2 regions of the Streptomyces sp. NRRL S-1813 genome follow, and region 2 is predicted to be linked to the other one. Evidence: riboswitches for the same ligand, from Rfam matches in the RefSeq annotation. Region 2 holds a riboswitch; the other holds the start of a gene.
What was found. Region 2 has a riboswitch for ZMP and ZTP ahead of IF67_RS0107665 (bifunctional 5,10-methylenetetrahydrofolate dehydrogenase/5,10-methenyltetrahydrofolate cyclohydrolase). Riboswitches for the same ligand answer to the same signal wherever they lie in the genome.
Positions count from the first base shown of each region.

Region 1: it holds a riboswitch for ZMP and ZTP, as region 2 does, so the genes downstream of both, glyA (serine hydroxymethyltransferase) here and IF67_RS0107665 (bifunctional 5,10-methylenetetrahydrofolate dehydrogenase/5,10-methenyltetrahydrofolate cyclohydrolase) in region 2, are expected to answer to the same signal.

Region 1 covers NZ_JOHB01000001.1:152,996-164,559, forward strand. Annotated here, with positions in the region: gene IF67_RS40730 (Ig-like domain-containing protein) at 1-171, shown strand, start outside; gene IF67_RS43540 (beta strand repeat-containing protein) at 168-2,579, shown strand; gene IF67_RS0100655 (hypothetical protein) at 2,772-3,179, shown strand; gene IF67_RS0100660 (glutathionylspermidine synthase family protein) at 3,197-4,387, shown strand; gene IF67_RS0100665 (FAD-dependent oxidoreductase) at 4,404-5,792, opposite strand; gene IF67_RS0100670 (PadR family transcriptional regulator) at 5,902-6,519, shown strand; gene rocD (ornithine--oxo-acid transaminase) at 6,599-7,804, opposite strand; ZMP/ZTP riboswitch at 7,983-8,074, shown strand; gene glyA (serine hydroxymethyltransferase) at 8,116-9,387, shown strand; gene IF67_RS0100685 (cytochrome P450 family protein) at 9,427-10,704, opposite strand; gene trpS (tryptophan--tRNA ligase) at 10,999-11,564, shown strand, end outside.
Region 2 covers NZ_JOHB01000003.1:119,016-130,579, forward strand. Annotated here, with positions in the region: gene IF67_RS0107660 (NAD(P)/FAD-dependent oxidoreductase) at 1-855, shown strand, start outside; gene IF67_RS0107665 (bifunctional 5,10-methylenetetrahydrofolate dehydrogenase/5,10-methenyltetrahydrofolate cyclohydrolase) at 971-1,825, opposite strand; ZMP/ZTP riboswitch at 1,847-1,935, opposite strand; gene IF67_RS40225 (hypothetical protein) at 2,033-3,013, opposite strand; gene IF67_RS40230 (hypothetical protein) at 3,176-3,493, shown strand; gene IF67_RS0107680 (hypothetical protein) at 3,627-3,848, shown strand; gene IF67_RS0107685 (SPFH domain-containing protein) at 3,950-5,191, shown strand; gene IF67_RS0107690 (sigma-70 family RNA polymerase sigma factor) at 5,246-6,130, opposite strand; gene IF67_RS0107695 (alkene reductase) at 6,266-7,402, shown strand; gene IF67_RS0107700 (benzoate/H(+) symporter BenE family transporter) at 7,542-8,849, opposite strand; gene IF67_RS0107705 (trans-sulfuration enzyme family protein) at 8,846-10,048, opposite strand; gene IF67_RS0107710 (FAD/NAD(P)-binding protein) at 10,045-11,564, opposite strand, start outside.

The DNA of each region.
Region 1 (11,564 bases), on a different contig from region 2:
GTGACCACAAGTGGTCTGGTGACGGCGGGGACTTACACCGTCACGGCGACCTACAGCGGTGACGGGAGCTTCACCACCTCCGTCGGTACGGACACGCAGACGGTGGCTCCGGCGGCGACGACCACGACGGTCGCGTCGACTCCGGACCCGTCGGTGGTGGGTCAGCCGTGACTCTCACCGGCACCCTCAGCGGCGGCACCACCAGCGTGACCACCAGCGGGCTGGTCACCCCCGGCACGTACACCGTCACGGCGACCTACAGCGGTGACGCCAACTTCACCACCTCCGTCGGTACGGACACGCAGACGGTGGCTCCGGCGGCGACGACCACGACGGTCGCGTCGACTCCGGACCCGTCGGTGGTGGGTCAGCCCGGCGGTACGACCAGCGTGACCACCAGCGGGCTGGTGACCGCGGGCGCGTATGTCGTCACGGCTACCTACAGCGGTGACGGGAGCTTCACCACCTCCGTCGGTACGGACACGCAGACGGTGGGTCAGGCGGCGACGACCACCACGGTTTCGTCGACTCCGGACCCGTCGGTGGTGGGTCAGCCGGTGACCTTCACGGCCACCGTGGCTCCGGTATCGCCGGGTGCGGGTACGCCGACCGGAACGGTGACGTTCCTGGCCACCAACGGGGTCACCACGGTGACTCTCACCGGCACCCTCAGCGGCGGCACCACCAGCGTGACCACGAGCGGGCTGGCGACCGCCGGCGCGTACACCGTCACCGCGACCTACAGCGGTGACGCCAACTTCACCACCTCCACCGGCACGGACACCCAAGTGGTGGGTCAGGCGGCCACGACCACCACGGTCTCGTCGACTCCCGACCCGTCGGTTGTCGGTCAGCCGGTGACCTTCACGGCCACCGTGGCTCCGGTATCGCCGGGTGCGGGTACGCCAACCGGAACGGTGACGTTCCTCGCCACCAACGGCGTGACCACGGTGACGCTGACCGGGACGCTCAGCGGCGGTACGACCAGCGTGACCACGAGCGGGCTGGTCACGGCCGGCGCGTACACCGTCACCGCGACCTACAGCGGAGACGCCAACTTCACCACCTCCACCGGTACGGACACGCAGACGGTGACCCAGGCGGCGACGACCACCACGGTTTCGTCGACTCCGGACCCGTCGGTGGTGGGTCAGCCGGTGACCTTCAGTGCGACGGTCGCTCCGGTATCGCCAGGTGTGGGTACTCCCACCGGGACGGTCACGTTCCTGGTCACCGACGGGGTCACCACGGTGACGCTGACCGGGACGCTCAGCGGTGGCACCACCAGCGTGACCACCAGCGGGCTGGTCACGGCGGGGACGTACACCGCCACCGCGACCTACAGCGGTGACGCCAACTTCACCACCTCCACCGGCACGGACACGCAGACGGTGACCCAGGCGGCCACGACCACCACGGTCTCGTCGACTCCCGACCCGTCGGTGGTGGGGCAGTCGGTGACCTTCACTGCCGTCGTGGCTCCGGTCTCGCCGGCTGTGGGTACCCCCACGGGGACGGTCACGTTCGTGGCCACCGACGGGGTCACCACGGTGACCCTCACGGGCACGCTCAGCGGCGGCACCACCAGCGTGAGCACGAGCGGGCTGGTGACCGCCGGCGCGTACACCGTCACCGCGACCTACAGCGGAGACACCAACTTCGCCACCTCCACCGGCACGGACACGCAGACGGTGGCGCAGGCGTCGACGACCACCACGGTCACCTCGGCTCCTGACCCGTCGGTGGTGGGGCAGTCGGTGACCTTCACGGCCACCGTCGCACCGGTATCGCCGGGGGCAGGTACCCCGACCGGGACGGTCACGTTCGTGATCACCGGTGGCCCGACGCTGACCGCCACCCTCTCCGGGGGTACGGCCACCGCGTCGACCACCGCGCTGGGCGCCGGCACCTTCCCCGTCACGGCCACCTACAGCGGTGACGCCAACTTCACCACCTCCAGCGGCAGCGACACCCAGACGGTGGCGCAGGCGTCGACGACCACCACGGTCACCTCGTCGCCCGACCCGTCGGTGTTCGGGCAGTCGGTGACCTTCACCGCCACGGTCGCGCCGGTCTCACCCGGCGCCGGCACGGTGACCGGCACGGTCACCTTCGTCATCGACGGTGGCGGAGGCGGCACGCTGACCGGCACCGTCTCCGGCGGAGTCGCCACCGCCACCACCAGCACGCTCGACGCAGGCGTCCACAACGTCACCGCGACCTACGGCGGTGACGCCGACTTCACCACCTCCAGCGGCACCGACACCCAGACGGTCAACCAGGCAGCCACGACGACCACGGCCACCTCGTTCCCCGACCCGTCCAACTCCGGCGACACGGTCGCGATCCTCGCGTTCGTGTCGGCGGTGGCTCCGGGCAGCGGCGTCCCGACCGGGACGGTCAGCTTCGTGGTCAACGACGGCGTGATCACCTTCACCCTCACCGGAACGCTCGACGGCGCCGGCGTCGCCGCGGTCAGCACCCCGCTGACCGCCGGCAACTACCTCATCACGGCGACCTACGCCGGTGACACCAACTTCACCACCTCCAGCGACACCGACACCCAGACCGTCGTGTAACCACCCGTCCCTTCCTCCCGTACAGCGCACCAGCGCCGGGCCCCCCAGTGAGGGCGGCCCGGCGTCGTGCTGTGCCCCGCTGCCCGTGCGGGGCGGCGGCACGGAAGGAGGAGGCCGCCTCATTGCGCCGGGCCCCCGGGTGCCGTCTACGCTGGCTGCGCTCCAACAGATGTTCACGGGGGAAGGCAAGGTATGGCAGACAAAGCACGCCGGCGGCTGCGGTCGAGCACGGTGATCCTGGGCGGTATGGGGGCGCTGGCCGCCGCGTTGACGTCCTGCGGCTCCGAGCCCGACAAGCGCTGCGTGGACCGCAACAGCTACGACACGCTCAAGGGCTACCGCATCGTCGACTCCAAGAACTGCTCGGCAGGCGGCAGTTCGTCCAGCGGCAGCAGCACGTCCGGCAGCGGCGGATACGGCAAGACCGGCCGCGGCGGGACGGCGAAGCAGCCCGTCGACGGTCAGTGGTACTACGACCCGGACAACGCCGGCGGCAAGTACGCCGACGACGGCACCTTCAGCAAGGCCACGGCCGTCAACCGCGGCGGCTTCGGCTGCTCCGGCTCGGGCGGCGGCCGCCACGGCTCCTTCGGCGGCTGAGCGGACGCGGTACCGCCATGGAACGCCACACCATCGAGCCCCGCCCCGACTGGCAGCGGACCGTCGAGGCGCAGGGCCTGATCTACCCGCTGACCCGCTACCCGGACGACTCGCTGCGCCCGTACTGGGACGAGAGCGCGTACTACGAGTTCACCCTCCCCGAGGTCGAGGCCCTGGAGGAGGCCGTCGAGGAACTGCACGGCATGTGCCTGGCCGCGGCCGACCACATCGTCGAGCAGGACCGTTTCGCCGACCTCGGCATCGAGGACCCGCGGCTGGCCCGTCTGGTCGCCGAGTCCTGGCGGCGCCGGGAGGAACTCCCTTCCCTCTACGGGCGGTTCGATCTGCGCTACGACGGCAGCGGCCCGGCCAAGATGCTGGAGTACAACGCCGATACGCCGACCTCGCTGGTGGAGGCGGCCAGTCCGCAGTGGTTCTGGATGGAGGAGCGCTTTCCCGGCGCCGACCAGTGGAACTCGCTGCACGAGCGGCTGGTGGCGGCCTGGAAGCGGCAGGCGCCGCTGCTGCCGCCGGGCGCGCCGCTGCACTTCGCGCACTCGTCGGGTGACGAGCTCGGCGAGGATCTGATGACCGTCGCCTACCTGGAGGAGACGGCGCAGCAGGCGGGCCTGGAGACGGTCGCGATCTCGATGGAGGACATCGGCTGGGACCGGCTGTCCGGCCGCTTCGTCGACCAGCGGCTGCGCTTCATGCGGTCCTGTTTCAAGCTCTACCCGTGGGAGTGGCTGGCCGACGACGACTTCGGCCCGTACGTCCTGGACACCCTCGACAACGGGGGCGGCACCGGCTCCACCCTCTGGATCGAGCCCGCCTGGAAGATGCTGCTCTCCAACAAGGCGCTGCTGGCGGTCCTTTGGGAGCTGTATCCCGGCCACCCGAACCTGCTGCCCGCCTACCTGGACGGCCCGCGCGAGCTGGCGCACACCCGTGGTTACGTCGCCAAGCCGCTGCTCGGCCGGGAGGGTGCCGGTGTCACCCTGCACGAGCCGGGCGCCGAGCCGGTGCTGCGGGGGCCCGAAGACCCGTGCTGCTACCAGGAGTTGGCGCCGTTGCCGGACTTCGACGGCAATCGGGTCGTGCTCGGCGCCTGGGTCGTCGAGGACGAGTCGGCGGGGCTCGGCATCCGGGAGTCGGCGGGGCCGGTCACCGATGAGTACGCCCGCTTTCTGCCGCATGTGATCCGCTGAGCCGGGGGCCGGCGCCTCAGTGCGTCGGCCCGTCCGGCCTGCGGCCTCGCTGGCGGGGGCGCTGCCGTGCGTCGTGGTCGTGGCCGCGGTAGCGCTGTGCGGCGGCGGCCATCCGGCGTTTGAGCGGGGGCAGGTGGTTGACCACCCGCATGCCGGTGCGCATCCCGGCCAGCACCGCGCGGCCGATGACCGGTTTGTGGACCGGATCGCTCCCGCGCATCTGCGCCAGGGACTTCTCGACCGCCTCGAAGCCGTAGCGGATCATCTGGGTCTCGTAGTCGTGGATCGCCGGTATCAGCGATGCTTCGCGGTCACGGACCGAGACCAGCTTGGTGCAGAGCAGTTCGGCGTCGCGCAACGCGGTGTTCGCTCCCACTCCGCGGCCCGGCGTCATGGTGTGGATGGCGTCCCCGACCAGGGTGATGTTGCTGGTGGGCCACTGCTCGATGGGGGCCGAGGTGCGGATGTTGAGGGGGAAGCAGGTGGACGGGTCGGCCAGCTCGGCCAGCTTGCGCAGCCGGGCGTCCCAGGTGCGGGTGAGCTCGACCGTGAGGTCGTGCAGCTGCTCGCCGTTCATCCGGAGGACGTCGGGGGGCAGGTTCCGTGCCGCGCCGCCGAAGCCCAGCATGATGTAGTCGCGGGTGTTGTCGAACTGGAGGCCGGGCCAGGCGCGGAGCAGTTCGGTGTCGCTCGCGCCGATGCCCTGGCGCGGCCGGCCCTGTTCGTCCCACGGGAACTGCATGACGTGGATGATCAGCGAGTAGCCCCCGGGGGCGAGGAACATGTTGACGCCGTCGATGACCTCGGGGGTCAGCAGCTCGCGGGTGGCTTCCGTGAGGGGCACCTTGCCGGTGATTCCGATCAGGCCGCTGTCGTTCAGGGGGGCGTGGGGCAGGTACTGGCGGCGGACCCGGGAGTGGGAGCCGTCGGCGGCCACCAGCACCTCACCGGTGGCCGAGGTGCCGTCCTCGAAGTGTGCGGTGACCGTGCCGTCGGGGTTCTTGTCGTAGCGGGTGAAGACCTTGCCGAAGCGGACCTGCTCCTCCAGCCCGGTCAGCAGGACCTGCCGCAGGGTCATACGGGACACGGACCGCTCGGCGCCCGCCCCGTCCGCGCCGGGCTCGGCGAAGCCGGTCAGCGAGAGGACTTCCTTGTACTTCTCGGTGAACAGGGTGAAGCGGTCGCCGGTACGCGCGCAGGTGGCCACGAAGGTGGCGAACAGGTCGGGTGGCAGCAGACGGCCGAGTGCCCGGCTGCCATCGGGGTCGATGCCCACCCGGTAGCCCTGGAGCCCGTCGCCGCGGGTGCGGTCGCGTTCGAAGACGGCGCAGCTGATGCCGGCCCGCTTCAGGCCGTGGGCCAGGGCGAGTCCGCCGGTACCGGCGCCGATGATGATCACGTGCATGCCCTCTGGTTCCTTCCCTGAGAGGAATGACCAAGGGCTGGATAGTTGCATGGCATCTAGGTGTAGTGCAACTAGTTGTGGAGCGGTTAGTTCGCGATATCGTGAATCCGTGACCTCGACATTCCGCCGCTCCCCCCTGGCCCTGGCGGTCCTGGGCCTGCTGGAGGCAGGCCCCCTGCACCCCTACGGCATCCAGCGGCTGATCAAGCAGTGGGGCAAGGACCAGGTCGTCAACGTCGGCCAGCGCGCCGGCCTGTACCGCACGATCGCCCGCCTGGAAGACGCCGGACTGATCGCCGTCGGTGGCACCGAGCGCGACGAGCGCTACCCCGAACGCACCACCTACCGCCTCACCGAGGCGGGGCGGGACGCCGCTCTCCAGTGGCTGGCCGACATGCTGTCCACCCCCCGCAACGAGTACCCGGAGTTCCCCGCCGCCCTGTCCTTCCTGCCGCTGCTCACCCCGCAAGCCGCCCACGGCCTGCTGGACCGGCGACGCGAACACCTCGCCCGGCGCCGCACCGAACTCGACGCCGAACTCGCCACCGAGGCCGGGGGCCGGGCGCTCCCGCGCGTGGCCCTGATCGAGAGCGAATACCTGCGCGCGGTCACCCATGCCGAACTGGAATGGGTGAACGGCATCCTCGCCTCGCTGGCCGACGGGTCGTTCACCTGGGACCGCGAAGAGCTCGACGGGATCGTCGCCGCCGCTCGCGACCAGCCCTGACCGGCCGACGGCGGGGAAGAGGCGCGGCGGGGAGAGGCGAAGGAACAGGGGCCGGCCCGCCCCTAGGGGGAGCCACCCTCTATGCCTCCAGCACGCCCCGCAGCTGGTCGAGGCCCCAGTCCAGGTCCTCCTTGCTGATCACCAGCGGCGGCGCGAGCCGGATCGTGGCGCCGTGGGTGTCCTTGGCCAGCACCCCGCGCGCCATCAGCTGCTCGGAGATCTCCCGCCCGGTGCCGCGTGACGGGTTGATGTCCACACCGGCCCACAGTCCGCGGCCGCGCACCGCGTCCACCGCGCCGCCGCCCACCAGCAGCCCCAGCTCGCTGTGCAGATGCTCGCCCAGCTCCACGGCCTGCTGCTGGAACTCGCCGGTCCGCAGCATCGCCAGCACCTCCAGCGCCACCGCGCAGGCGAGCGGGTTCCCGCCGAAGGTCGAGCCGTGCTCGCCCGGCGCGTACACACCCAGTACCTCACGGGAGGACACCACCGCGGACACCGGCACCACCCCGCCGCCCAGCGCCTTGCCCAGCACGTACATGTCGGGCACCACGTCCTCGTGCTCGCAGGCGAAGGTCCGCCCGGTACGGCCCAGCCCCGACTGGATCTCGTCGGCGATGAACAGCACGTTCCGGCTGCGGGTCAGCTCCCGCACGCCCGCCAGATAACCCGGCGGCGGCACCAGCACCCCCGCCTCGCCCTGGATCGGCTCCAGCAGCACCGCGACCGTGTCGGCGTCGACGGCGGCCTCCAGCGCGGCCAGATCGCCGTACGGGACGCTCTCGAAACCGGGGGTGTACGGGCCGAAGTCGGCGCGGGCCTCGGGGTCCGTGGAGAAGGAGACGATGGTGGTCGTCCGGCCGTGGAAGTTGTTGTCCGCGACGATGATCTTCGCCTGGCCGTCGGGGACGCCCTTGACCTTGTAGCCCCACTTACGGGCCGTCTTCACCGCTGTCTCGACCGCCTCGGCGCCGGTGTTCATCGGGAGCACCAGCTCCATCCCGCACAGCGCGGCCAGCTGGGTACAGAAGTCGGCGAACCGGTCGTGGTGGAAGGCACGCGAGGTGAGGGTGACCCGTTCCAGCTGGGCCTTGGCCGCGTCGAGCAGCCGGCGGTTGCCGTGTCCGAAGTTCAGCGCGGAGTACCCGGCGAGCATGTCCAGATAGCGACGGCCCTCCACATCCGTCACCCAGGCACCCTCGGCGGTGGCCACGACGACGGGCAGCGGGTGGTAGTTGTGCGCGCTGTGGGCTTCGGCGGCGGCGATGCTGCGTTCCGTGGACGTCACCGGTGACTCCGTTCGGTAGGCCGTTGGGGCGCGGACGGTGCCGCGTCCCCCTCCATTGTTGCGCTCGCTCCGGGGTGGGCCTGCGAAGATCCGCCGGATCCGCCGGACAGGGAGCGTGGGGTGTCCCCCGTCCGCCCGCAAGGCAGACGGGGATATGGCGACAGGCTCTAGACTCTGCGGTGCGCACCGCGACTGGCGTACGGGGAAGCAACCTCGAGGAAGCGGTGTGCGGCAACCACCACGAGGTGCCGCCCCGCCTGGGCACCCCGGGACCGACCGGAAGAACCGATCGACCGCCCCGGAGGAACGCCATGTCACTGCCCCTTTCCCATCCCGCGCTGAGCGCCGCCGACCCCGAACTGGCCGCGCTGGTCGGCGCCGAGGAGCAGCTCCAGGCCGACACGCTGCGACTGATCCCCAGCGAGAACTACGTCTCCGCCGCCGTCCTGGAAGCCACCGGCACCGTCCTCCAGAACAAGTACAGCGAGGGGTACGCGGGCCGTCGCTACTACGAAGGCCAGCAGAACATCGACCGCGTCGAGACGCTGGCCGTCGAGCGCGCCAAGGCCGTCTTCGGCGTGGAGCACGCCAACGTCCAGCCGTACTCCGGCTCGCCCGCCAACCTCGCCGCCTACCTCGCCTTCGCCGAGCCCGGCGACACCGTGCTGGGCATGGCGCTGCCGATGGGCGGACACCTCACGCACGGCTGGGGCGTCTCGGCGACCGGTACATGGTTCCGCGGCGTGCAGTACGGCGTACGCCCGGACAGCGCGCTGATCGACTTCGACGAGGTGCGCGACCTCGCCCGCAAGGAACGCCCGAAGATCATTTTCTGTGGCGGTACCGCCGTCCCGCGCACCATCGACTTCGCCGCCTTCGGCGAGATCGCCCGCGAGGTCGACGCCGTACTCGTCGCCGACATCGCCCACATCGCCGGTCTGATCGCGGGCGGCGCCCACCCCTCGCCCGTGCCGCACGCGGACGTCATCTCCACCACCACCCACAAGACCCTGCGCGGCCCGCGCGGCGCCATGCTGATGTCCCGGGCGAGCCACGCCAAGGCCGTCGACAAGGCCGTCTTCCCCGGTCTCCAGGGCGGCCCGCACAACCACACCACCGCCGCCATCGCCGTCGCCCTGCACGAGGCGGCCGCCCCGTCCTTCCGCGACTACGCGCACGCCGTCGTCGCCAATGCCAAGGCGCTCGCCGAGGCGTTGCTGGCCCGCGGCTACGACCTGGTCTCCGGCGGCACCGACAACCACCTGGTGCTGATCGACCTCACCTCGAAGGGCGTCCCGGGCAAGGTCGCCGCGAAGGCACTGGACCGGGCCGGCATCGTCGTCAACTACAACACCGTCCCCTTCGACCCGCGTAAGCCCTTCGACCCCTCCGGTATCCGCATCGGCACCCCGTCCCTCACCTCCCGCGGACTGGGCACGGACCGGATGCCGCAGGTCGCCGAGTGGATCGACCGCAGCGTCCAGGCCGCGGCGAAGGGGGACGAGGAGGCGCTGGCGGCGATCCGCGGCGAGGTCGCGGAACTGATGGCCGGCTACCCGGCGCCGGGGCTGCCGACGGACTGAGGTCCGCGGCTCCCGGGCGCCCGGCTCACCGGCCGTCGTTCAGCCGGTGAGCCGGACCGGCAGGACGTGGGTGCTGTTGCCGATGAAGCTCGGGTGCGCCGGCAGCTCCGCGTCCGGGACGGCGAGATCCAGCGCCGGATAGCGGGCGAAGAGCGCCTCCAGGGCGACGGTCGCCTCCAGCCGGGCCAGCGGCGCGCCCAGACAGTAGTGCGGCCCGTGGCCGAAGGAGAGATGCCGGGCGGCGGGCCGCCGGGTGACGTCGAACCGGTCCGCGTCGGGGCCGTACGCCTCCGGGTCCCGGCCGGCCGCGGAGTAGGAGGCCAGCATCGCGGTGCCGCGGGGGACGAGCGTGCCGCCGATCTCCAGGTCCCGGACCGGATAGCGGAACGGGAAGTGGGCGACGGGGCTGTCGTAGCGCAGCGTCTCCTCGACCACGTCGTCCCAGGTGGCCCGCCCGTTCCGCACCAGCTCCAGCTGGGCGCGGTCGGTGCACAGGGCCCGGACCGCGTTGGTGATCAGATTGAGCGTGGTCTCGTGCCCCGCGATGATCATCAGCAGCAGGGTGCCGACCAGCTCCCGTGCGCTCAGCCGGTCGCCGTCCTCCTCCTGGGCGGCGAGCAGCGCGCTGGTCAGATCGTCGCCCGGGTCCGCCCGCCGGGCCTCGGCGACCTGGGTGAGGACGGCGATGATCTCCCGGTGGGCGGCCCCCGCCTCGTCCGCCGCGCCGGTCGTGCTCACGATCAGGTTCGACAGCGCGTGCAGCCGGTCGCGCAACGCCGCGTCCACGCCCAGCAGTTCGCAGATCACGCTCATCGGCAGGGGATAGGCGAAGTGCCGCCGCAGATCCACCGTGCCGTCCGCCGCCGCGGCGTCCGGCAGCCCGTCCAGCAGCCCGGCCGTCAGCTCCACCACCTGGGGCCGCAGCGCCGCCACCCGCCGCGCGGTGAACACCTTGGTCACCAGGCCGCGCAGCCGCCGGTGGTCGGCCCCGTCGGCGGTCGTCATGCCGTCGACGGTGGCGAAGGTGGTGAGCGGCCAGCCCGGTGACACGGTGCCGTCGTGCAGAGCGGCGAAGTGGCAGGCGTTCTTGGCGACTTCGGGGTGCGCGAGGACCTCGCGCAGCACCTCGTGGCGGGTGACGGCGACCGCGGGAACCTCCCCGGGCAGCAGTACGGGGACCACCGCCCCGGCCTCCCGCAGCAGCGCGTCGGCAGCGGCCCGGCCGGCGCCGCCGGGGGCGAGCGGCTGCGGCGCCCGGTCGGCGGGTGCGGGAGCGGCGGTGCCGCTCGGGGGCGCGGTACGGCGGGCGTCGGTCATCGGCGGTCCTCACAGATCGGGGGCAAAGATCCGGTGCGGTGCACGGGCCCTCAGCGCGCGGACCACGCCCGCGGGGCACCCGCACGGCCGGTGCGCGCTCCGTACGCCCCCGCCGCCCGGTCCGCACGGAGCCACTGGGGGCCACGATTCCAGCTCCCGGCCGCCCCGAACAGGCCGCCGCCGGGCCTCGGGCTCCGTCCGTACCCGCGCCCCACGCGCCGCCGGAACGCGGCCCCTTCCCGCCTTCCGCCACCGTGCGCCGCTGCCCCTTGCGGACCTGAGACAATCGATGGCATGGCTCTTGAACGTCCGCGTGTGCTCTCCGGCATTCAGCCCACCGCCGGCTCCTTCCACCTCGGCAATTACCTCGGTGCGGTGCGCCAGTGGGTGGCCCTCCAGGAGTCCCACGACGCCTTCTACATGGTGGTCGACCTCCATGCGATCACCGTGCCGCAGGACCCGGCGGAACTGCGCAACAACACCCGGATCGCGGCCGCCCAGCTGCTGGCCGCCGGCCTCGACCCGGAGCGCTGCACGCTCTTCGTCCAGAGCCATGTGCCCGAGCACGCCCAGCTCGGCTGGGTCATGAACTGCCTCACCGGCTTCGGCGAGGCGTCCCGGATGACCCAGTTCAAGGACAAGTCCGCCAAGCAGGGCGCCGACCGCACCTCCGTCGGCCTGTTCACGTACCCGATCCTCCAGATCGCCGACATCCTGCTCTACCAGGCCCACCAGGTCCCGGTCGGCGAGGACCAGCGCCAGCACATCGAGCTGACCCGCGACCTCGCCGAGCGCTTCAACGGCCGCTACGGCGAGACGTTCACGATGCCGGCGCCGTACATCCTCAAGGAGACGGCCAA
Region 2 (11,564 bases):
ATCGCCACCGGCGCCACTCCGCGCCTCCTCCCCGGCCCGGCACCCACCGGAGCCCACACCCTGCGCACCCTCGACGACGCCCAGGCGCTGCGCGCGGAGCTGGCCTCGGGCCCGGTCAGGGTGGTGGTGATCGGCGGCGGCTTCATCGGTGCCGAGGTCGCCTCGTCCTGCGCCGCCCTCGGCCACGACGTCACCGTGGTCGAGGCCGCCCCGCTCCCCCTCGTCCCCCAACTCGGCGACACGATGGCCGGGATCTGCTCCGCTCTCCATGCGGACCACGGCGTCACCCTGCTCACCGGGACCGGTGTCGCCCGGCTGCACAGCGGCGGCACCGAGAACCGCGTCACCGGGGTCGAACTGGCCGACGGCCGGCTGCTCCCCGCCGAGGTGGTCGTCATCGGCATCGGCGTACGCCCCAACGCCGCCTGGCTGGCGGACTCCGGACTCCCGCTCGACGACGGGGTGCTGTGCGACGCGGGCTGCGCCACCCCGCTGCCCGCCGTCGTGGCCGTCGGCGACGTCGCCAGGGTGAACGGCACCCGCGCCGAACACTGGACCAGCGCCACCGAACAGGCCGCCGTCGCCGCGCAGAACCTGCTGGCCGGCAGCACCGTCGCGACCCACCGGAACCTGCCGTACTTCTGGTCCGACCAGTACGGCGTACGCCTCCAGTTCGCCGGCCGGCGACTGCCCACGGACACCCCGCGCATCGTCGAAGGCTCCCCCGACGACCGCAGCTTCCTCGCCTGCTACGAACGCGACGGACGCGTGACCGCGGCGCTGGCCCTCAACCGTCCGCGCCCTTTCATGCGCCTCCGCCGCGAAATCGGCCGCGCTCAGGCGGCCACGGCCTGATCTTCGCCCCACGTATGTGGCCTTGCCCACGTTTTCGGCTGTCCCGCCATGGTGTTTGTCGCCGTTGCGGGACAGCCAAAAACGTGGGAAGAAAAGCAACGTGGGCGCGTGGCGGTCAGACCGCCTTCAGCTGGGCGGTGGCGGCATCGACGGTCTGGGTGAGCAGGGTGGCGATGGTCATCGGGCCGACGCCGCCGGGGACCGGGGTGATCAGGGAGGCGCGGGTGCGCGCCGAGTCGAAGTCCACGTCACCGATGTTGCCGGGGTTGGAGCCGGCATCGATCACCACGGCTCCGGGCTTGAGGTGCTCGCCGTGCAGGAAGCGGGGCCGCCCCACTGCGGCGACCAGGACATCGGCCTCCTTGGTGATCGACGCGAGGTCGGTGGTGCGGGAGTGGCAGTAGGTGACGGTGGCGTTGCGGGCGAGCAGCAGCATCCCGACGGGCTTGCCGAGAATCGCGCTGCGGCCGACCACGACGGCATGCTTGCCGGCCAGGTCGACGTCGTAGTGATCCAGGAGGCGGAGGATGCCGCCGGGCGTGCAGGAGGCGAAGCCGTCCAGGCCGAAGCTCATCGCGGCGAAGGAGTGGCAGGTGACGCCGTCGACGTCCTTCTCGGGGGCGATGGCCTCGAAGGCGGCGCGCTCGTCGATGTGCGGGCCGGCCGGGTGCTGGAGAAGGATGCCGTGCACGTCGGGGTCGTGGGACAGCGCGGTGATCGTGTCGACCAGCTCCGCGGTCGTGGTGGCGGCGGGGAGCGCGATGTGCCGGGAGCGGATCCCGGCCTTCTCGCAACGGGTGCGCTTCATGCGGACGTACGTCACCGAGGCGGGGTCGTCGCCCACCAGTACGGTTGCCAGGCACGGGGACGTTCCGGTCTGCCGGGTGAGGTCCGCCGCGCGTTCCGCGGCCTGTTCGACGATGCGGCGGGCCAGTGCGCTGCCGTCCATGAGGCGGGCGGTCTCGGACATGGAGTACTCCTGAGCGTCGCGTCGGATCGCCCAGGCGCGCGGCACCGGCCAGAAGTGGCCGAGCCGCTCCCCGGTGGTACTCCACCCAAGCGCCAGTCACGGCCCGCCGCCCACTGTAATCGACGCCGGAAGACTCCTGGGGGCGGCGTCGGGCATCGGCGTCACGGCGCTCGTCGTGCACCTCGGCGGCCCGCGGGACCGGGCCCCTCACACACCTCCCTGACCAGGTGCGGAGAGGGGCGGAGTGGTGGAGGTGGTGGCCTCCCACTGGCTGAGGATGCCGTCCCAGTCGTGCTGGGCGGCGGTGATGGCATTGGCATCCCACGTGGGATGAGGGGGCTGTTGATACTGCTGGTGCGGTGCTTGGTGTTGGTGCGGGTGCTGGTGTGGGTGGTGCCCGTGATGTTGGTGCTGCTGTGAATGCTCCTCGTACACCCGGTAGTCCTGATACTCCTGCTGGTCCGGGTAGTTCTGGTACGGCTGCTGCTTCCAGGGCTCCTGCTCGTACGGCTCCCGTGGGGACTGCGGCGGCCGCTCGCGCCAGGCCGGATGGGCGCTCTCGGCCGGTGGGGAGGGCGGGAGATTGACCATCCGGCGGTGCCGGCCCGTGCGGTCCGGTGGGGCCTGCTGGGCCGGACGGCTTTCGGCGGACAGCTGTTGGGCGCGTGCGACAAGGAGCCGGACATCGAGACCCAGTTCGGCGGCGAGGGCGGTGAGGTCAACTCCGTTGTGCCAGCTGCTCATCAGGACCGCGTCCAGGGCGGGGGCCCAGGCGGGCTCGGTGAGCTGGGGGGCGGGGGCCGGGGCCGCCGTTGGCGGGGCCGTGGCATGGGTCGCGAGGGGCGTGGGGGGTGCGGGCTGCTGCGCGGGGGGCGTGGCCGGGTGCGTGGCGGCCTGCTGGGCCGGGGGCTGCTCGCGCGGGGCCTGGGCGAGCAGGCTCTGGGCAACCGCGCGGGCGTCTTCCTTGCCCACCGTGCGGCGGGCCAGGCGCACTTCGCGCTCTTCCAGGCCGAGCAGCTCCGCCACCACCGCGTCGCTGCCCACGGTCACGGCGAAGGCGGCCAGGGTCCGCGAGCGGCGGGCCTCGGCCTCGTCAAGGAGTCCCTGCGTACGGCGGACCTCGTCATCGCTGCTGCAAAACGCCTGTGCGAGTACGGCATGGCGCTCCCACAACTCCCTCGGTTCCATGACTGCGACAACGTTTCCTCGCCCGGATTGGACCGCTTCCCAGCTATAGATCACTGCATAAGGTGATATTCGAGAGAGATATGCCCTTGCCTCCACGGCATCAGTACGGGCCGCTGCAAAAATACGCAGTGACTCCAGCGAGGAAGAATCGTTTCTACGGCCATGAGCGACCCCTCTTCCGGCACCGTCGCAGGTCACGGACAGACCCCCCTCCCGCGCCCCGGGCACATGCCGCGGTGGATCACCTCGGAGATCATCAGGCAGACACCGGTGTACGCCGGGCTGGTGAAGCAGTGGACGGCGCGCGCCGCCACTGTGCCCGGGGTCGCCGATCCGGAGTGGCAGCGACTGGTCTCCTACCGCGCGCTGATGGAGGAGACCGAGACCGCCCTCACGGCCCTCCGGCCCCATCGTGCGCCCGATGTACTGCCGCCGAGAAAGTCCGTCCCGGCGGCCCGTACCGCCCGTCTCGACGCCTGAAACCGGTGACGCCGAAGGCTCCCCGGCCGGCGGCCTGAAGCGTCGCCCCGGCCGGAGTACCGTGGAGTTGTCGAGGATGTCCCGCTGCCCGGCTCGTGCGCCGGCAGCGGCTTTGACCAGCGACGGAGCCCGGGTGAGCGCGACGGATGAGACGGACTTCAGCCCGATCGGGGTGATCGGGCGGGTGACCGTTTCGATCCCGACCGACGGTCCGGGCGAGGTGTTGCTGCCCGTACGCGGCGGGAGCGAGGCCTTCGCCGCCTGGTCCCGCGAGCCCATCAGCCGCCATACACAGGTCATCGTGGTGGACCACACCTCGGCGCGGTCGGTGATCGTCGCGCCGTTGCCCGCGTGAGCGGCCGCCCGGAGGACCGTGGCCGGCCACGTGAGCGTTCCGTCAACCGCAGCCGTCCCCGCACCGACCGAGGCCGGTTCCACCGGACCAGGAGCCTTCCGATGTTGTTCTGGCATGTTCCTGCGCCGAACGAGGCGCTGTTGATCTCCGGCTCGAAGCGCCGGACCGGGGACGCCCAATTCCGTATCGTCACGGGTCATGGCTGCTGGGTCATGCCCGTCAAGCAGAAGGCGAGCGTGCTGGCGCTGTCGCTGCGGGAGGCGGAGATCTCCGAGGACTGCGTCACCCAGCAGGGCATCCGGATCGGAGTCCGGGCAGTCGCCGTCTTCAAGGTCGGTGACGACCAGACCTCGATCGCCAACGCCGCGCGGCGGTTCCTGGACGAGCAGACCACGATGGAGGAGCTGGTGGGCCGGATCTTCGCCGGTCACCTGCGGTCGATCGTCGGCGGGCTGACCGTCGAGCAGATCATCCGGGAGCGGGACCGGGTCGCCCAGGAGGTCAAGGAGGGCAGCCACTCCGAGATGGAGAAGCTCGGCATCGTCGTCGACGCCCTCCAGATCCAGGAGATCGCCGACACCTCCGGCTACATCACCAATCTCGCCGCCCCGCATGCCGCGGCGGTCGCCAGCGCGGCCCGGATCGCACAGGCCAAGGCCGACCAGGAAGCCACCGAGCGGGAACAGCAGGCGGCGGCGCTCAAGGCCGAGTACGAGCGGGACACCGCGATCAAGCGGGCCGGGTTCCTCGCCGAGACCGAGCAGTACAACGCCCGCGCCGCACAGGCCGGTCCGCTGTCGCAGGCCAGGGCCTCGCAGGAGGTCATCGAGGAGCAGACCTCGCTGGCCCAGCGGCAGGCCTCACTCGCCGCCCAGCGGCTGGAGGCCGAGGTGCGCCGCCCGGCGGACGCCGAGGCCTACCGGCTGCGCACGCTGGCCGAGGCACAGCGTGACCAGGTCCGCTTCGAGGCGGATGCCCGCGCCTACACCGAGCGGGCCGTCGCCCAGGCACGGGCCGATGCGAACACCGCCCTCGCGGGCTCCCTGCGGGACGGCAACCAGGAGCTGATCGCCGCCAACCGCACCATCGAGAACCTCCCCGCACTCGCCAAGGCCGCGGCCGAGGGCCTCTCCGGCTCCCGGCTGACCGTCCTCAACGGCACCGACGGGGTGAACGAGATCGCCTCCGGCATCGTCGGCCAGGGGCTGGCCATTCTCGACAGCCTCAAGCAAGGGACCAGCACTCCCGGCTCCACTCCCCCGCTCGCCGACGGGGCGGGGCCGCTGCCCCAGAAAGTGACGAATCTGAAGCGGGACGGCGCGGGGTCGGCCGACTCGTCCTGACCGGAAATCCGGGCCTGGCCCGGACCCTCGCGCCCTGCGGGCCGTGTCGGCCGGTCAGGCGTCGAGGACGGCCAGGTCGAGCTGCCGAAGCCGGGCGGGGTCGGCGATCACCTCGTACTCGGTGACCTTTTCGCCCTCGACGGTGAGGGTGAGGGCGAGGAGCAGCCGTCCACGCGGGGCCACGACGATCCCCACGGTCCCGTTCACGAGCGCCGGTGCCGCGAACCGTGACCTCCGCCCGAAGACAAGGGTCCCCTCGGCCACGGAGTGCGCGCCGCGGACCTCTGTCGCCGCACCCGGCGGCAGGGCGGCGGGGTCGGCGCGGCGCACGACGTCGGGGGCGAGCACCGCCAGCAGCGCATCGAGGTCGCCGCCGCGCGAGGCGGCGAGAAAGGCGTCGACCACCTTCCGTTGCCGGGCGAGGTCGGCGGCGGGAACTGCGGGGGTGCCTTGGACCTTGTGGCGCGCGCGGCTGGCGAGCTTCTTCGTGGTCACCGGTGAGCGCTCCACGAGGGGAGCGATCCGGTCGAACGGCACGGCGAACATGTCGTGCAGTACGAACGCGACCCGCTCGGCGGGGGCCAGGGTGTCCAGCACCACGAGCAGTGCGCGGCCGACAGAGTCGACCAGCAAGGCTTCCGGTTCCGGGCCGCTCCCGTCACCGGCGTCCTGAACCGGATCGGGCACGTGCTGCCCGACCGGCTCCTCCCGTCGTGAGGTCCGGGAACGCAGCATGTCGAGGCACACCCGCGACACGACCGTCGTCAGCCATCCGGCCAGGTTCTCGACGGTGCTGCTGTCGACGCGGCTGAGCCGTAGCCAGGCTTCCTGAACGGCGTCGTCCGCATCGCTGAGGGAGCCCAGCATCCGGTAGGCGACCGCTCGCAAGTGGCTGCGATGCGTCTCGAACCGTTCCGCCAGCCGGTGCTGCTCGTCCATCGGTCACCTTTCCTCGTCGTGCTCCGTCACCTTGATGACGCGCACCACGGACGCAAGGTGACCGGGAAGCACGCTGCCCGGCCGAGGTTCCGGCCCGGCAACCGCCCCGGCCCTGATGACGAGGAGGAACACACCATGAGCAGCACTCTGCCGAACGCCCTCGACCAGCCGCTGCTGCGGCGCGCGGACCTCGGGGACTTCCTGTTGCCCAACCGCGTCGTGATGGCCCCGGTCACCCGGGGCCGTGCCGCCAACGACGGGCTGGTACCCACGCAGTTGCATGCCGCCTACTACGGCCAGCGGGCCACCGCCGGACTGATCATTACCGAGGGGACCTGGGTCAGCGAACGGGCCATCGGCTTTGTGAACGTTCCCGGCATCTACCGCGAGGAGCAGGTCGCCGGGTGGCGGCGGGTCACCGACGTCGTGCATGCCCTCGGCGGCCGTATCGTGCTCCAGCTCTGGCACACCGGCGCCGCCTCGCACCCCGATCACCTGGGAGGAGAGCTGCCCGGCGGACCGTCCGCGATCAATCCCCACACGAGGTGCTTCACCGCCGGCGGATTCAAGGAGTCCGTCACTCCACGGGAGATGACCACCGCCGACATCACGGCCACGGTCGCCGACTTCCGTGCCGCCTCGGCCCATGCCCGACGTGCGGGGTTCGACGGGGTGGAGATCGGTGCCCTCGGTTCGTTCCTGATCCCTCAGTTCCTCAACCCGCGGCTCAATCACCGCACCGACGCATACGGCGGCGACCGTACGGGCCGGCGGCGTCTGCTGCTGGAGATCTTCGACGCGGTCGCCCTGCCATGGAGCGGACGGCGCGTCGGCGTCCGTCTGGGGCCGTACTGGACCGAGGGGGACCGCTTCCGTGCCGACGAGGAGACACTCGCCGACTACGACGCACTGGTGAGGGAGCTCAACGACCGTCCCGTGGCCTACCTGCACCTGCGGGGACGGGACCGCATCGCTGCGGCCGGCACGCCCGACTTCGCGGCGATCGCGCGCTACCGGCGGCAGTTCGACGGTCCCCTGATCGCGAACAACGGCTTCGACCGCGCGTCAGGGAACGCCGTCATCGACGCCGGGATCGCCGACGCCGTCTCCTTCGCCACGCACTTCATCGCCAACCCCGACCTCGTCACCCGCTTCGCGCTGCATCGCGAGCCGGCCGTCGGCGACCCTGCCACGTACTACGCGGGCGGGGCCGACGGCTACGTCGACTACCCCATGAGCGGGATGGAGGCTTCCCTGCTCGAACGGCGATGAGGGCTGGGGAAGGGCAGGACGCCCCTGGCGGCCAACGGCCCCTGCCGGCGGCGCAGGCTGCCGGACACGCAAAGGTGCCCGGCAGCCCGTGCGGGCCTCGGTGGCGCCGTGGCTGCCGCCGGGGAACGGACCGCTCAGATCACGTGACGGATTCCGTGGACGTACGGCGCCAGCGGGTCAGGACGAGGTGGGCGACGACTCCGAAGAGCAGGCCCCAGAAGGCGGATCCGATGCCGAAGAGGGTGACGCCGGACGCGGTGGCGAGGAAGGTGATCAGGGCCGCCTCGCGGTCCTTCTCCTCCTTCACCGCCCCGGTCAGGCCGCCGGCCAGGGCGCCGAACAGCGCGACTCCGGCGACCGCCGCCACCAGTTCCTTGGGCAGGCCCGCGAAGAGCACCACCAGCGTCGAGCCGAACGCCCCGATGAGGAGGTAGAACGCGCCGCAGGAGACTCCCGCCACGTACCGGCGCCGCGGGTCGCGGTGGGACTCGGGGCCGGTGCAGATCGCGGCGGTGATCGCCGCGAGGTTGATGGCGTGGGAGCCGAACGGGGCCAGGACCGTGGAGACCAGGCCCGTGGAACCGATCAGGAGGCGGTCCTTGGGCCGGTAGCCGGATGCGGTGAGCACGGCCATGCCCGGTGCGTTCTGCGAGGCGAGCGTCGCCAGGATCATCGGTACCGCGATGCCGATGAGGGAGGCGAGCGAGAACTCCGGGGTCGTCAGCACCGGCTTGGCCAGTTCGATCCGGTCCAGGTGGATGTCCAGCCGGGAGCTGACCGCGCCGGCCGCGACGCCCGCCGCCAGGGCGACCAGCACGGCGTACCGCGGCAGCCACCGTTTCGCCAGGAGGTAGGCGAGCAGCACCGAACCGGCAATGAGCGGTGCGGTCTTGAGGGAGGTGAAGACTCCTGTGCCGAAGGAGAACAGGATGCCGGCGAGCATGGCGGAGACCACGGCGGTGGGCACCTGCCGCATCAGCCACCCGAACACCCCGGTCAGGCCGACCAGGGTGATCACCAGTCCGGTGATGAGGAACGCGCCGATGGCTTCGGCGTAGGAGTAGGCGCCCAGGCTCGTGACCAGCAGGGCGGCGCCCGGTGTCGACCAAGCGGTGATCACCGGCATCTTGGTGCGCAGGCTCAGTGCGATGCAGGTCAGGCCGCTGCCGATGGAGATGGCCCACACCCATGAGCTGGTCTGGGCGGTGTTCAGATGTCCGGCGGATGCCGCCGCGAGCACGATGACGAGCGGGCCCGAGTAGGACACGACGACGGCGACGAAGCCCGCCAGCACGGCGGACAGTGAGGCGTCGCGCACGAAGCCGGGCCGGCGCCCCGGCCCCGCGGCCGGGGGCTCGACGGCGCCCTCCGGCACCGCGGCGCCCGCCGGCGGGGAGGAGTCCGGCGGTGCGGCGTCGGGGTGAGGAGTGGGGGTCTTGGAACTCAACGGTCTTCCTTAGCGGCCTTTTCAAGGGCCTGTTCGAGGTCGGCGACGAGGTCTGCGGGGCTCTCCAGACCTATGGACAGGCGCAGCATGTCCTTCGGCGAGGTACTACCCGGCCCCTCGAAGGTGTAGCGGTGTTCGATCAGGCTCTCCACGCCGCCCAACGAGGTGGCACGGATGAAGAGTTCGCAGTGGTTCGAGGTCCGCAGGGACTGCTGCCATGCACCGTCGACGTGCAGGGAGAGCATGCCACTGAATCCCCCGGTCATCTGGCGGGCGGCGATCTCGTGCCCGGGGTCGGTGGCCAGGCCCGGGTAGGCGACACGCCGGATGAGGGGGTGCTGGGCGAAGTGCTCGGCCACCGCCATCGCGGTGGCGGAGATCTGGCGCATACGGGGGAAGAGCGTGCGGATGCCCCGCATGAGGAGGTAGGTCTCCAGCGGGCCGAGGATCGGTCCGGTCAGCCGGCGGTGCAGCTGGAGCCGCTCCCAGATCGCGTCCCTGGCCTCCGTGCTCTCCGGCGCCTTGACGAGCAGTCCGGCGACGACATCCGTATGGCCGTTGAGGTACTTGGTGCCCGAATGCATGATCAGGTCGGCGCCGAGCGCGAACGGCTTGGAGTGCACCGGGGTGGGGACGGTGTTGTCGACGCCGAACAGGGCGCCGGCCCGGTGCGCGATCTCGGCGCACGCGGCGATATCCGTCACCGTCCAGGTGGGGTTCGCCGGGGATTCCGCCCATACCAGCGCGGTCGGGGCGGCGGTCACGGCGGCGGCCACCGCGTCCAGGTCGTTCATCGGCACCTGCACGACCTCCAGACCGCGCTGGGGGCCGAACTCCCTGAGCCACTTGGTGAGTCCGAAGTACATGGTCTGCGGAACCACCACCCGCGCGCCGGCGGGCAGCACCTGGAAGACGGAGGTGGCGGCCGCCATACCGGACGAGAAGACGAGCGCGTCCGAACCGCCCTCCAGTCCCGCCACGACGTTCTCGACCTGCTCGTACCCCGGTGTTCCCTGGTCCCGCAGGTACGCCAGCCCGGCGGGCGCACGGTACTCGTTGTCGCGCGCGTAGGTCGCTCCCAGCCCGATCGGAGGCGGCACGGCGCCGGTGGTCGGACAGCGCCAGCCGTCGCCCTGCGCGGCGCGCGTCTCGGGCCGGTACTCCTGCGTCCACGGGGTGAAGGTCTCGCTGTTGTTCATCGCTTCCTCGTCATCAGTGCCGGCAGAGCTGTGCCCAGGGCGAGTTCCGCGTCCAGCAGTGCACGGGAGGGCACGCCGGGCGAGGGCACATAGTGGTTGTAGTAGCTGGATCCCTCGGTGTGCGGACCGAGGAGGAACAGGCGGGGCTGCGGGGCGCCCGTGCGGTCGACGCCCTGGCCCCGGCGGGTGACATCGAGGCCGGGCACCGTGGCCCCGCGGTGGGCGAGGGTGCGGAGGCGGCCCGCGGAGACGAGCGTGCCGAGCAGGGACCCGGGCGTCCGGTCCGCACCGGGTTCGGCCACGTGCGCCTGCACCACGTGGTCGGCCTCCATCCGCAACGGCTGGGCCAGGCAGGTGGATTCCAGCCGCCAGGGGCCCGCTCCGGCCGGTGCGACGATCTTCGGCTGCGGGCCGGGGCCGAGCCGGACGACCCCCGCGTCGATCAGGGAGAGCAGCTCTGCCGACCGGTCGAGCTGCGGGCCGATCACCAGCCGGTTCACCAGCGGGGCGAACTCCCCGAAGAACGTGGCCAAGGACGCGTCGTCGACGCCCGGCGCGTCGATGACCGCCCGCAGGACATCGCGGTGGTCGCGGAGGACCTCCAGGGCCTCCTTCAACGGGCTCACACCGAGGCCTTCCCTCGCCTCGGCCAGATCGGTGCCGACCTCGGCGGTGAACCAGTCGAGGTAGGCCTCGTACCCCGGCCACCGCCGGTCCGCGAGGTCCGCTGACAGGATCGCCGGGACCGGGGTGGGCCCGAACTGTGCACGCAGTTCCGCCAGCACCCGCTCGTGGCCTGCCCCGGCGCAGCGCCGGGTGAGCTCCCGCCCCGCGCTCACGGCGTCGCCCGTCTCCCGGGCCAGCACGGCGCGGTAGTAGGCGAGTTCCATCTCGGCCTCGATGAGCGGCAGGACGTCGTCGGTGAAGCGGAGCCGCCGGTCCGCGTGGCGGGCACGGATCGCGTCGAGACGGTCCGTGGTCAGTGCCAGCGGTGCGCAGCGCACCCGACCCGGGTGGAGGCGGGGGCGGCTGCGCGAGGGCAGCCCGGAGCGGTTGGTGAGCACGATCGACGGCTCCCGCCCGCTGGGCAGATAGCGCATCCCGTGCTCGTCCGTCGTGTGCTTGCCGCCACGGCCGAGTGTCAGCGTGGCGATCACGTCCATGGCGGTCAGCCCCATGCCGAGGACGGCCACGCGTTCGCCCGGCCCGATGCTGTCGAGCGCCGCGGGCAACGGGTAGGGGCGGGTGACCAGTCGTGGGTCGGGTGCGGGTGCCGCGGGCCGGTAGAGCGTGTGGTGCCCGACGGTGACGAACACGGCGTCCGCGGCGATCCGGCTGCCGTCGGCGAGGACCACCGTCTCGGTGTCCGACGTACCGGGGAGGATGTCGACGGCCGTCGTACGGTGCCGGACCAGCGTGAGGCTCTCGGGCGCCGCGGCGGCGATCTCCTCCGCCGCCCAGACGAGATATTCGCTCAGGAGCCTGCGCGGCAGGAAGTCGTTCGGCTGGATCTCCC